Regions from separate parts of the Acidovorax sp. LjRoot194 genome, predicted to be linked through region 3. Evidence: predicted binding sites of a transcription regulator. Region 3 holds the regulator's gene; each other region holds the start of a gene.

Region 1 (4,273 bases), 3.5 Mb from region 3:
AGGGGCGCGGCCGGGCGTGGGGCGGGTACGGGTATGGCAGCGCTGTGGGATTCCCGTGCAACCTCGGCGTCCGCTGCGGCGTGAGGCGCTTCTTTCATCTGTGTCATGGTGTTGTGCTGGTTGTTTTTCGCGAAGCACCTTCCCATGGAGCACACGCAGCACGCCTGAATCGGTGAAATGCTGCACGTCTGCTGAGGATGCCACGGCCCTGTAGCCAAGTGTATGGATTTGCAACTGGGAGCCTCCAGCGCTAAATCGTTATCAGTGACTACAAACAGTCACCAAATGAAACTGTTTCCACAGGGGCTCCGGTTTCGACTAGCTCCCAGCGTCGAGTCCCACACGCCCATCGTGCTGCGTGGCCCCTTGTCCGGCATGGCTGTAGTCCACCAGCCGACGCCGGCTTCCCTCCAATGCCTACGCGCCGCGGAGCGCCATGTTTTTACAGTGACTCCATCGCTGCAAGGCACCGTGAACCGCCATATCGGCGGAAGGCCACGGCGAATCAACCCTCTAGGAGGAAGACCATGAACGAAGACACCATCAAGGGCAACTGGAAGCAATTCAAGGGAAAGATGGTTGAGCAGTGGGGCAAGCTCACCAACGACGATTTCGATGTCATCGATGGCAAGCGCGAACAGTTCCTGGGCAAGGTCCAAGAGCGCCAGGGCATCGCCCGCGACGAGGCTGAAAAGCAGCTCAAGGACTGGCAGTCGCGCCACCCCGATTTCCGCTTCAACGACTGAAGCACCGGCTCTGCCGACCCTGATTCCCCTGACCCATACCAAATCACAGCAACGCTGATCGAGGAGAAAAACCCATGAAATTCGCACGTACCCTGATTGCTTCTGTCGCCGCTGGCCTGCTGGCCACTTCCGCCTTCGCGCTGACAGATGCCGAATACAAGACCGGCAAGGAACGCATTTCTGCCGACTACAAGGCCGCCAAGGCCCAATGCGACACGCTGAAGGCCAACGCCAAGGACATCTGCGTGAAGGAAGCCAAGGGCGCGGAAGACGTTGCCAAGGCTGAGCTCGACGCGCAGCACAAGCCCAGCCCCAAGGCCACCCGCAAAGTGGCTGAAGCACGCGGTGACGCTGCCTACAACGTCGCCAAGGAAAAGTGCGATGACCTGAAGGGCAACGAGAAGGATGTGTGCGTGAAGGATGCCAAGGCAGCCCACGTGAAGGCCAAGGAAGACGCCAAGGTTGCCGAAACCCAGGCCAAGCCTGCCGACAGCGCAGCTGAAAAGGGCGCAGCCGTGGCCGAAGCGAAGAAGGACGCCAACGCCGAGAAGAACGAAGCCAACTACAAGGCTGCCAAGGAGCGCTGCGATGCGCTGTCGGGCGACGCCAAGTCCAAGTGCGTGGACGACATGAAGCGCATGTACGGCAAGAGCTGAGCAATCAGCCTGATCACGCAGCCCTGCGCTGTTGATCGGGTGGCCATTGCGCCCATGGCCTGATGTTTGCCCAAGACAAATGCCCCGCCTCCGCGGGGCATTTGTCTTGGGCGCAGCGCATAGGGTCGCTGCGTTGCATCTGACCTGCATCAACATGCGGCGGGCCCCTTGAAACTAAGCTCGTTTCCTTGTCTTTCACACAGTGCGCGCGGCGCAGCAAGGGAACACTCCATGGCTCAACTCGAATGGTCGGACGCTCTCGCCCTGGACCTCGACCTGATGGACGACACGCACCGGGAATTCGTCGACCTGCTGGCCGTGGTCGACCACGCCGACGATGCGCAGCTGCTCCCTGCCTGGGAGCGGCTCGTGGAGCACACCGAGCAGCACTTTGGCCAGGAAGACGCCTGGATGGCATCGACACGGTTTGCCTCGGGCAACTGCCACAGCATGCAGCACCGCGTGGTGCTGCAGGTGATGCGCGAAGGCGCAGCGCTCGCGCGGCAGGGCGACGAGAAGGTGCTGCGCGTGATGGCGAGCGAGCTGGCATTGTGGTTCCCGCAGCATGCCCAGAGCATGGACGCGGCGCTGGCCCTGCACCTGCGCCGGGTGGGGTTCGACCCTGCCACGGGCGTGGTACATGCACCGCAGGCCTTGCCAGGTGAACTCATCCACGGCTGCGGCGGCGCCACCTGTTCGGACGCCTCCAGCCTGGGCGCAGTGCAGTCGGTGCAGGCCGCGTTGGCCTGACACCTGCGGCGATGCGGGGCTTGGCAGCGCTGCGCGGTGCTGTGCTGCGTGGCGGCCACGGTAGCGATGGCGTCATCCGTGAAAGTACGCACCCAGGCCGCCCCGCGGGTTCTTGCGCTGGGTCGCGCCGGCGGCGTATGGCATGCTGGCGGGGTGTTGTGCCACCGCCCCCTGCCATGGACACCCTCGCCTTCCCGGACCCCCTCATCGACGACGTGCAGCGTCTGCTGGCCCTGCAGCGCTACGCCATCCTGGATACGCCCATGGAGCCGGCCTACGATGAGCTGGCCGACATGGCGGGCCATGTCTGCGCCGCCCCGGTCGCGCTGGTGAGCTTCCTGGACCGCGAGCGCCAGTGGTTCAAGGCCGCGGTGGGCCTGGAAGTGCGCGAGACACCGCTGGACCAGTCCATCTGCCGCTACGCAGCACGCCAGACCGGCGTGTTCGTCGTGCCCGACCTGGCGCAGGATGCGCGCTTCGCGCACTTCGACATCGTGACGCAGGAGCCCCCCATGCGGTTCTATGCGGGCGCGCCCCTGGTCACCGCCGACGGCTATGTGCTGGGCACGGTGTGTGTGCTGGACTACGTGCCCCGCCTGCTGGCGCCGCGCCTGCAGGAGCTGCTGCTGGCCATCGCGCGCCAGGTGATCCGGCTGCTGGAGCTCAAGCGCGCCAACGAGCGCCAGGGCCACATGCTGGTGGAGCTGGAAGAAGCCCGCCGCCAGATGGCCGTGCTCGCCCACACCGACGTGCTCACCGGGCTGGCCAACCGCCGCTCGTTCACCGACCGGCTGCGCCAGGAGCTGGCCCTGCTGCAGCGGGGTGGCGAGCCCGCCTGCCTGCTGATGCTGGATGTGGACCACTTCAAGCGCGTGAACGATGTGCATGGCCACCATGCCGGCGACATGGCACTGCAGCACGTGGCCACGCTGTGCCGCGAAGTCTTCCGCGCTGCCGACGTGGTGAGCCGCTGGGGCGGCGAGGAGTTTCTGGCGCTGCTGCCGGCCACGCAGGTGGAGCAGGCCCAGGCCGTGGCCCAGCGCCTGCACGCTGCGCTGGCGGCCCGGCCTGTGCCGGGCATCGAGCCCACCCTGGTGCTGACGGCCAGCATGGGGCTGTCGCCGTTCGATCCGCAGCGCCCGCTGGACATCACGCTGCGCCACGTGGACGCAGCGATGTACACCGCCAAGCGCGAGGGGCGCAACCGCACGGTCGTGGCCTGACGCCGCGCGTTGCAATTTGCTATGTTTTTCATAGCTGATAGCGCTGTTGCAGAGCGCGGTAGAAGGCCTTGGGGACGGTATGGCACGCCTCATCCCTCGCGCTGGCGCGGCAGCATCAGGATCGCCATCCGCCAGCACAGGTCGCGCAGCGCCCGGCGCATCGCGGGGGACCCGGCACTGGCCCGGTCGGTGTCGGCGGCCCCGCGAAACGCGGCTTGCAGAACCTCCTGCTTGGCGCTGCGCAGCGCGCTGCGGTCCTGCGACCGCACGGCGGCCATGAGCCGGTCGCGGTAGCGCTGCACGCGCTGCGCCTCTGCCATCGACAACGCGGTGCCCGGCTGCGCCGCCGTGTCCTGCGGCAAGCCTTCGCGCACGCCCCGTGCGCCGTGCTCGCCGTGCTCGCCGTGCGCGCCGGGCTCGTGGCAGGCCGTGCCGGCCAGATGCCGCGCCCAGGCGTTGGCGGCCGGCGTGGGGGTTGCAGGTGCGGCGTTCATGAAGCCTCCGGGCGCGCAGGCGCGGGGCGAGCCGCCGCTGGCGCCGGGCGCTGGGGCGGCGTGCCTTGCGACAGGCCGTACCAGTTGACCTTGCGCGTGAGCACCATCACCGCCGCCAGCACCAGGAACAGCGCGATCGCGCCCACGGCCAGAGCGGTCTGCTCCAGCTGCAGCAGCGCGTAGAGCAGCCCGTACAGCAGCGCAATGCCCGCGCCCAGCGGAATCCCGCGCGCCAGGCCGCCCAGCATGTGGCTGGCGTAGTAGGCGAGCAGCAGCACGCAGGCGCTGGCGGCCGCCGCATACGACACGCCAAACGGCAGATGCTCCGACAGGCTCACCAGCAGCAGGAAGAAGCTGCACAGGGCGCTGCCCACCAGCAGGTACTGCACCGGGTGCACGCGCAG
Region 2 (4,273 bases), 1.3 Mb from region 3:
ACGCTGCAGTTCTTCGACCCCCGCACGCAGGCGGCCGTGTCGGCCCGCACGGCGCTGGAGGCCGACCTGCGCGACGCGCTGCGTGAGCGCCAGTTCCTGCTGCACTACCAGCCGCAGATCAGCGAGTTCGACGGCATGGTGGGGGCCGAGGCGCTGGTGCGTTGGCAGCACCCAGTGCGCGGCCTGGTGTCGCCGGCCGAATTCATCCCGGTGGCCGAGGCATCGGGCATGATCGTGCCGCTGGGCGCGTGGATCTTGCGCACGGCGTGCGAGCAGCTGGTGCAGTGGGCCCAAAGCCCTGTCACCGCGCACTGGAGCCTGGCCGTGAACGTGAGCGCGCGCCAGTTCCGCCACCCCGACTTCGTCGACGATGTGCTGACGATGCTTGAAGAGACCGGCGCCGACCCGCAGCGCCTGAAGCTGGAGCTGACCGAGACCCTGCTGCTGGACGACGTGGAAGACACCATCTTGCGCATGACCACGCTGCGCGCACTGGGTATTCGCTTCTCACTGGACGACTTCGGCACGGGCTACTCCAGCCTGGCCTACCTCAAGCGGCTGCCGCTCGACCAGCTCAAGATCGACCAGGGCTTCGTGCGCGATCTGCTCACCGACGCCAACGACGCCAGCATTGCACGCACCATCGTCACCCTGGCGCAGACCATGGACCTGGGCGTGATCGCCGAGGGCGTGGAGACCGCCGAGCAGCGCGACATGCTGGCCAGCCTGGGCTGCCACGTGTGGCAGGGCTACCTGTTCGGACGGCCGGGCCCGGCCAGCGCGCTGCTGAACGTGCCCGAAATCGTGTTGGCCTGAGAACATCGTCGTCGCCTTCTTCACTGTCTTAGCGGTGGAGGCCTCGGGCACGGCCGGCATGGCGGGAGGATGCACGGTCTGTTGACCTGACTGTCTTGCGGTCGGGCGGCCAGTCTGTCGCCATTGGATGACACCGCTTCGCGGCGCGATGCAGTAGGCTCAGGAGCGCTTGAGAGTCCAGTGATTTGTGGACATGGTGCACGGTTGGCGTGCGTGGCGCGTTGAACAACTAGGAGCACCCCATGACACACACCACAACCCTAACGATGACCTCCGGTCTTCGCCTTTTCTTTTCTGGCGCCGCCGCTGCGCTGCTGATGGCTGTGGCGGGCGGTGCGCAGGCACAGGGCTACGTCAACGCCACCGTCGGCGGTGAGCTGGCACCGGGTGTGTACGGGCGCATCAACATCGGCAATGCGGCGCCGCCGCCTGTCATCTACGCCGAGCCCGTGGTCATCCACCGCCCCGCGGTCGTGGTGCCCCGCGCGCCCATCTACATGTACGTGCCGCCGGGCCATGCCAAGAACTGGGGCAAGCACTGCGGCCGCTACAACGCCTGCAACCAGCCGGTCTACTTTGTGCAGGAGCCACCACCGCGCCGGGGGCCTTCCCACCACCGCGGCCCGCACGGGCGCGATGACCGCCGCTGGGACGACGACCACCGCCATGGCGGCAAGCACGACCGGGACCGTGGCCGTGATCGCCACCGCGAAGACGACCGGGGACGCGGCCACGGCAAGGGCCACGGGCAAGGCCACCGCGATTGAGGGCTGAGCTGGCGGCCTGAAGCGTCCAGCGCCTTGTCTAGCCTCCCGCGCCTTCCTGAGCCCATAGGCCTCGAAGGCGCTGCCATTTGCGCCAGCGCAGGCGCTGTGCAGGTGGTAGCGGTTAAGCTCGGGCCTCTATGGCCCAAGTCACTTTCTCACCCCCGTTCACCACCCCTTCGGACGTCGCCAATCATCTGAGCCAGCGCGGCTATGCCGTGCTGTCCCCGGCAGACGTGGCCCGCTTCATCGGCGGCGACTTGCCGGCGTTGATGGCGCTCAATCGCGACTGGGACAGCCTGCCGCCCGATGAATTTCTGAAAGACGGCGGACGCTACCGCCGCCGTCGCCACGCTTGCTTCGTGGTGCAGGGCGGACAGGTGCAGCAGGTGCCGCACCGCGCCCACTGGCAGCCGGTGGAATACAACGCGCTGCACGGCGGCATGGAGCGCTGGTTCGCGCCCATGGAGCCCGCCACCGTGGCCCAGCCCGCATGGCATCAGTTGCTGGCGGCTCTGGCCAATGTCTCCGACGCCGTGTTTGCAACCAACGCCAATGCGCCGCAGCCCTGGTTCGTGGAGGCGCACCAGTTCCGCATCGACACCACCGACGGCATCGGCCGCCCCACGCCCGAAGGCGCGCACCGCGACGGCGTGGACCTGGTGGCCGTGTTTCTGGTGGGGCGCGCGGGCATCAAGGGTGGAGAGACGCGGGTGTTCGAAGCCCATGGCCCGAGCGGCCAGCGCTTCACCCTGACCGAGCCATGGTCGCTGCTGCTGCTGGACGACGCGCGCATGATCCATGAGTCCACCCCCATCCAGCCGGTGGACGCTGCGGGCCACCGCGACACGCTCGTCGTCACCTGCCGGCGCGGCAACTTCCAGGGTGCGGACGTGGTGGGGACGGTGCCGGCGGGCGGCTGACCCGGCCAGGCCTGCGGGATGCTGGCCGGCGCAGCGTCAAACCCTGCGGGCTCGCGGGAATGACTGCGCCGCATTTGATGCGAATCAAGATGCAAGGTATGGTGGACGTTCACACTGGCGTCAGACGGGCCCGCCACAAGCCGGCCCATCCCCCTTTCCATCCACTCCAAGGAGAAGCACCATGTTCAAGCACATTCTGGTTCCTGTAGACGGCTCGGAGACCTCCGCACTGGCGGTGTCCAAGGCCGCCGCCCTGGCCAAGACCTTTGGCAGCGCAGTGACGGCGGTGTATGTGGTCGACCCCTATCCCTTCACCGGCGTGGGCGCTGATTTCGCCTACGGCCAGGCGCAGTACATCAACGCCGCCACCGCAGAGGCCAACAGTGCGCTCGAAGCCGCGCGCAAGGCCATGGCCGAAGCGGGCGTGCAGGTGACCACCGTGGTCGGCGAAGGCCATGCCGTGCACGACGGCATCCTGCGCGCGCTGGAGAGCACCGGCGCCGACCTCATCGTGATGGGCTCCCACGGCCGCCGCGGCCTGGAAAAGCTGGTCCTGGGCAGCGTCACCCAGCGCGTGCTGGGCGTGGTGCACATCCCCGTGCTGGTCGTTCGCACCTGATACCGCAAACAGCACCGCCCCATGACAAACGGCTCCCAAGGGAGCCGTTTTCATTGCAGTTCTTGACGCCCCTGCCCATCGTCAGCAGCCCGCAGAACAAGCGCGCCCCCAGGCCAGTGCACCCGTGGATCTGGCTCCGCCAGGCCACTGGGTGCGTCCCCCTGGGGGGAAGGCGCAAAGCGACTCAGGGGGTTACTCTATTTTTGCTCCAGAGGCTTCCACGATGCCCTTCCACTGAACATATTCGGTCTTGAGGAGCGTACCCAGCTGTGCAGGCGACATGGCTTCAGGCTCCGCACCCTGGGCATGGATGGCGGCCTTCATGTCGGCCGTGCCCAGCAGTTTGTTGACCTCCGCATTCACCGCGGCCACCACGGCGGCAGGCGTGCCGGCGGGCGCAAACACGCCGTACCACGTGCTCACGTCAAAGCCCTTGAAACCCGACTCGGCCACGGTGGGCACGTCGGGCAGCGACGAGCTGCGCTTGGCCGACGTGACTGCCAGCGGGCGCAGTTTGCCGGACTTGATCTGGCCCATGGCGGACGGCAGCGACGACACCAGCAGGTCTACATTGCCCGCCAGCGCATCCATCAGCGCGGGGTTGGAGCCCTTGTACGGGATGTGGCTGAGCTTCACGCCCGCGGCCTTCTCGAACAGATCGCCCGCCAGGTGGATGGACGTGCCGTTGCCGGGCGAGCCGTAGGTCACGGTGCCGGGCGCGGCCTTGGCGGCGGCCACCACGTCGGCCAGGCTCTTGTACTTGGAGTTCACGCTGGTGGCGATGACCACGGGCGTGTAGGCCACGTGGGCCACGGGCGTCAGGTCCTTGGTGGGGTCCCAGGGCAGGTTCTTGTACAGCCAGGGGCCGATGACCAGGTTGTCCTTCTGGCCCATCACCAGGTCGTAGCCGGTGGGGGCGGCCTTGACGGCCTCGCCGATGCCGATGGTGCCGCCGGCGCCGGCCTTGTTGTCGGCCACCACGGTCCACTTGGCGCTCTCGGTGAGCTTGGTGGCCACCAGGCGCGACAGGATGTCGGTGCCGCCGCCGGGCGGGAAGGGCACGATCAGGCGGATGGGCTTGTTGGGGTAAGCGCCGGACGCGGCCGGGGTGGCGGCCGTCTGGGCCTGGGCGGTGGCGCCCATCGCCAGGG
Region 3 (4,273 bases):
ATCTCGGCCGCGAAGTAGCGCCGAAAGTCGATGAGCCACGCCTGCTCCAGCGGCTCGAACAGCAGCTCGCCCTGGCACATCAGCGCCATGATGACGGCGCGGCGCACCAGGTCGTCGCGGGTCAGCGCCAGGCCGCGCACCACCGGCAGCCGGCCCTGGTCCAGGAAGTCGTAGTACTCGTCCAGCGTCTTCGCGTTCTGGCTGTACGTCGCGCCCACACGGCCGATGGCGGATACCCCGAGGCCAATCAGGTCGCAGTCGGGCTGGGTGCTGTAGCCCTGGAAGTTGCGGTGCAGCCGGCCCTGGCGCTTGGCCACGGCCAGCGCGTCGTCGGGCAGCGCGAAGTGGTCCATGCCCACGTACACGTAGCCTGTGGCCATGAAGGCATCGAGCGAGCGTGACAGCATCGACACCTTGGCGCCGCCCATGGGCAGCTCGGCGGGGACGATGCGGCGCTGCGGCTTGAAGCGCTCGGGCAGGTGTGCGTAGGCATACAGCGCAATGCGGTCGGGCCGCAGTTGCACCACCTGGGCCAGCGTGCGGTCGAACGACTCGGGCGTCTGGCGCGGCAGGCCGTAGATGAGGTCGACGTTGATCGACTCGAAGCCCAGCGCGCGGGCCGATTCGACCAGCGAGAACACCTGCTCCGCGGGCTGGATGCGGTGCACGGCCTTCTGCACCTCGGGGTCGAAGTCCTGCACGCCGAAGCTCAGCCGGTTGAAGCCCAGCTCGGCCAGCACCGCCAGGCGCCTGGCATCCACCGTGCGCGGGTCCACCTCGATCGAATACTCGCCGCCCGGCGCCAGCGTGAAGCTGCGCTTGAGCATGGCCATGAGCTCGCGCAGGCCGTCGTCGGACAGGAACGTGGGCGAGCCCCCGCCCAGGTGCAGCTGGCTCACCACCTGCCCGGTGCCGCAGTGTGCGGTGTGCAGGTCGATCTCGCGGCTCAGGTAGCGCAGATAGACATCGGCGCGGTCATGGTGCTTGGTGATGATCTTGTTGCACGCACAGTAGTAGCACAGCGATTCGCAAAACGGAATGTGCACGTACAGGGACAGCGGCAGCGCCTTGGCCCCGGTGCCTGCGCGGCGCTGCTCCAGCGCAAGCACGTAGTCGTCCTGCCCGAAAGCCTCGACGAAGCGGTCGGCCGTGGGGTAGGAGGTATAGCGGGGCCCTGGCACATCGAAGCGGCGCAGCAGCTCGGGCGAAACAGCAGTCATTGGAAGCATCCTTGCGTACGCTGCCACTGTGCCGTAAGCTGTTCCTCACGTCCTTGATCTACGTCAAGTGATGCCACCAGCCGACCAGCGACAATTTGATGCATGTCAGTCGCCCACCCCCGGTCCGCAGCGAAGCCTCGCCACCACGGGGTGAAACGCCCGAACCCCAACCTGCTGTACCTATGAACCCGCTCACCATGAAAGTCGCCTGCTCCAACTGCAATCTGCGGGAGCTGTGCATGCCTGTCGGCCTGAGCGATGAGCAGTTGCAGCGCATCGACGAGGTCGTGGCCACCCGCCGCAAGGTCAAGCGCGGCACCACGCTGTTCCGCAACGGCGAGACCTTCACCTCGCTGTACGCCATCCGCACCGGCTTCTTCAAGACCTGCGTGGCGACCGAAGACGGCCGCGACCAGGTCACCGGTTTCCAGATGGCCGGGGAGATCATCGGCCTCGACGGCATCGTGAACGACCAGCACACCTGCGATGCCGTGGCGCTGGAAGACGCCGAAGTCTGCGTGATGCCGTTCGACCGCATCGAAGAACTCTCGCGCGAGGTCACGGCGCTGCAGCACCATGTGCACAAGATCATGAGCCGCGAGATCGTGCGCGAGCATGGCGTGATGCTGCTGTTGGGCAGCATGCGCGCCGAAGAGCGGCTGGCCGCATTCCTGCTGAACCTGGTGCAGCGCCTGCACGCACGGGGCTTCTCGCAGTCCGAGCTGGTGCTGCGCATGACGCGCGAAGAGATCGGCAGCTACCTGGGCCTCAAGCTCGAGACCGTGAGCCGCACGTTCTCCAAGTTCGTCGAAGAAGGCATCGTCGAGGTCAAGCAGCGCCATGTGCGCATCCTCGATACCGACGCGCTCAAGCGCATCGTGAACAGCCAGCAAGCCTGCCACTGAGCACCACCACAGGCCAGGACTTCGGCGCCGGCCTCGAGCCGGCGCTGTCGTTTTCAAAACGCCGTTTTCACCACCCGCAGTCTCCGCACACCTCGGCACATCAGGAGCACGACGTCTTGCGGCAATCGTCAGGGCGCTCCCCCGGCGGCACGGGACAGCGGTTCAGCTCGAACGGCGACATCGCCAGCAGCGTGGTCAGCGCGCTCGATGCCATCGTGACGGCCCAGAACGCGAAGAACGCGAGGGTATAGACCCCCTCGCGCGACAGTGCCAGGGGCTGGCCGAACCAGTGCAGGTCGTGCGGATCGACCAGGGCAAAGACCAGCATCTCCATCACGCCGGCCATCAAAAAGGCGGGCCAGGCAATCCACATCAGGCGTTGCGTCCACATACTTGCAGTCTCCTTCGCGGGGCGAACGGGCACGGCGGTACCGCAGGGGCCGCCGGTGCTCGCCGGTGTTGTTGTTCTCGTCTTCGCAGCCGGTCAGCCGGTGGGCGACTCAACGCGGCTGGTCCTGCACCGGCGTGGCGGCGTGGTTGCGGCCCTTCACGGCAGGCGCCAGGCTCTTGGCGGGGTTTTCCAGCGCCTTGTTGATCTCGATGCCCTGGCGGTAGTAGTCCTCCGCCACCACCGGGTCGGGGCGCGAGATGGCCAGCCACAGCGTGACGAAGCCGGCCACGATCACGATGGCGGGCCCGGCGATGACCAGCCAGACGTGGCCGAACTTCCACCACGGGGCGGCGGCGGGCGCGGCGCCCGGACCTGTGGAACTGGCAGAGATGGCTGGGCCGTTGCGGCCGATGGCGGGATTCGATGGCATGTCAGTACTCCTTGCAAATCTTCTCGGGCGGTGCAGCGCCTCAGCGCGGCACCAGGAAAACGGATTTCTCGGTCACATGGGCGGCTCGGTCCACCGCCTGCACGTCGAACTGCACCGCGTGCGAGCCCGGCGCGGCCGATCCGTACGGAATCTGCAGCCGCACCGCCACCCAGCGGGACTCCGCGGCACCGATGTCCACCTCGGCCTCCGAGGCCACTTCGAGCGCGGTCAGCCCGCGGGCGGCGATGCGGTAGCGCTGCGGCCCCTCGGTCGCATTCATGATCTGCAGGCGGTAGATGTTCTCGAGCTTGCCCCCGGCCACGATGCGTGACAGGGCTGCACGGTCGCGCACCACGTCCACCTTCAGCGGCGTGCGCGTGACCAGGCTGGCCAGCATGGCAAGACACAGCGCTGCCAGGATCGCGGTGTAGATCAGCACGCGGGGGCGCAGCACCCGGCGCAGCATCTGCGACTGGCTCCACCGGTTGGCCACGCCGTTTTGCGTGGAGTAGCGGATGAGCCCGCGCGGGTACTGCATCTTGTCCATCACGGTGTTGCAAGCGTCCACGCACAGCCCGCAGCCGATGCACTCGTACTGCAGCCCGTTGCGGATGTCGATACCCACCGGACACACCTGCACGCACAGCGAGCAGTCGATGCAGTCGCCCAGGTCCTGGGCCTTGTAGTCGATGCCCTTCTTGCGCGGGCCGCGCTGCTCGCCCCGCTCGGGGTCGTAGCTCACCACCAGCGTGTCCTTGTCGAACATCGCGCTCTGAAAGCGCGCATAGGGGCACATGTACTTGCAGACCTGCTCGCGCATGTAGCCCGCGTTGCCGTAGGTGGCAAAGCCGTAGAACAGCACCCAGAACATCTGCCACCCGCCCGAGAAGGCCAGCAGCTCGCTGCCCAGCGTGCGGATGGGCACGAAGTAGCCCACGAAGGTAAAACCCGTCCACAGCGCCACCGACATCCACGCCAGCTGCTTGAGCGACTTCTTCACCGCCTTCTCTGCCGTCCACGGCCCCTTGTCCAGCCGCAGCCGCGCGCTGCGGTCCCCCTCGATCCTGTGCTCGATCCACATGAACATCTCGGTGTAGACCGTCTGCGGGCACGCAAAGCCGCACCACAGCCGCCCCGCCACTGCGGTGAACAGGAACAGCGACATCGCCGAGATGATGAGCAGGCCCGTGAGGTAGATGAAGTCCTGCGGGTACAGCACCAGGCCGAAGATGTAAAAGCGCCGCGCACCCAGGTCGAACAGCACCATCTGGCGCTGCCCCCACTCGAACCATGGCAGCCCGTAGAACACGAGCTGCGTGAGGAACAC

The links. Region 3 encodes FNR, which switches genes on or off when oxygen is low (the NO sensors DNR and NnrR bind a similar motif). Its sites were predicted from a motif close to TTGATNNNNATCAA; they were not measured.
Region 1: ACSQ3N_RS01990 (hemerythrin domain-containing protein) is a predicted target of FNR. The motif match lies at 1,542-1,555, and genes of this name have one in related genera.
Region 2: ACSQ3N_RS11540 (universal stress protein) is a predicted target of FNR. The motif match lies at 2,578-2,591, and genes of this name have one in related genera.

What each region holds. Positions count from the first base shown of each region.
Region 1 covers NZ_CAXUQB020000001.1:425,799-430,071, forward strand. The annotation lists gene ACSQ3N_RS01975 (DUF1800 domain-containing protein) at 1-107, opposite strand, end outside; gene ACSQ3N_RS01980 (CsbD family protein) at 528-746, shown strand; gene ACSQ3N_RS01985 (hypothetical protein) at 821-1,402, shown strand; gene ACSQ3N_RS01990 (hemerythrin domain-containing protein) at 1,634-2,152, shown strand; gene ACSQ3N_RS01995 (GGDEF domain-containing protein) at 2,329-3,375, shown strand; gene ACSQ3N_RS02000 (hypothetical protein) at 3,465-3,869, opposite strand; gene creD (cell envelope integrity protein CreD) at 3,866-4,273, opposite strand, start outside.
Region 2 covers NZ_CAXUQB020000001.1:2,569,815-2,574,087, forward strand. The annotation lists gene ACSQ3N_RS11525 (EAL domain-containing protein) at 1-816, shown strand, start outside; gene ACSQ3N_RS11530 (hypothetical protein) at 1,059-1,583, shown strand; gene ACSQ3N_RS11535 (2OG-Fe dioxygenase family protein) at 1,721-2,503, shown strand; gene ACSQ3N_RS11540 (universal stress protein) at 2,685-3,122, shown strand; gene ACSQ3N_RS11545 (tripartite tricarboxylate transporter substrate-binding protein) at 3,315-4,273, opposite strand, start outside.
Region 3 covers NZ_CAXUQB020000001.1:3,918,209-3,922,481, forward strand. The annotation lists gene hemN (oxygen-independent coproporphyrinogen III oxidase) at 1-1,220, opposite strand, end outside; gene fnr (fumarate/nitrate reduction transcriptional regulator Fnr) at 1,403-2,125, shown strand; gene ACSQ3N_RS17755 (hypothetical protein) at 2,226-2,516, opposite strand; gene ACSQ3N_RS17760 (FixH family protein) at 2,626-2,946, opposite strand; gene ccoG (cytochrome c oxidase accessory protein CcoG) at 2,987-4,273, opposite strand, start outside.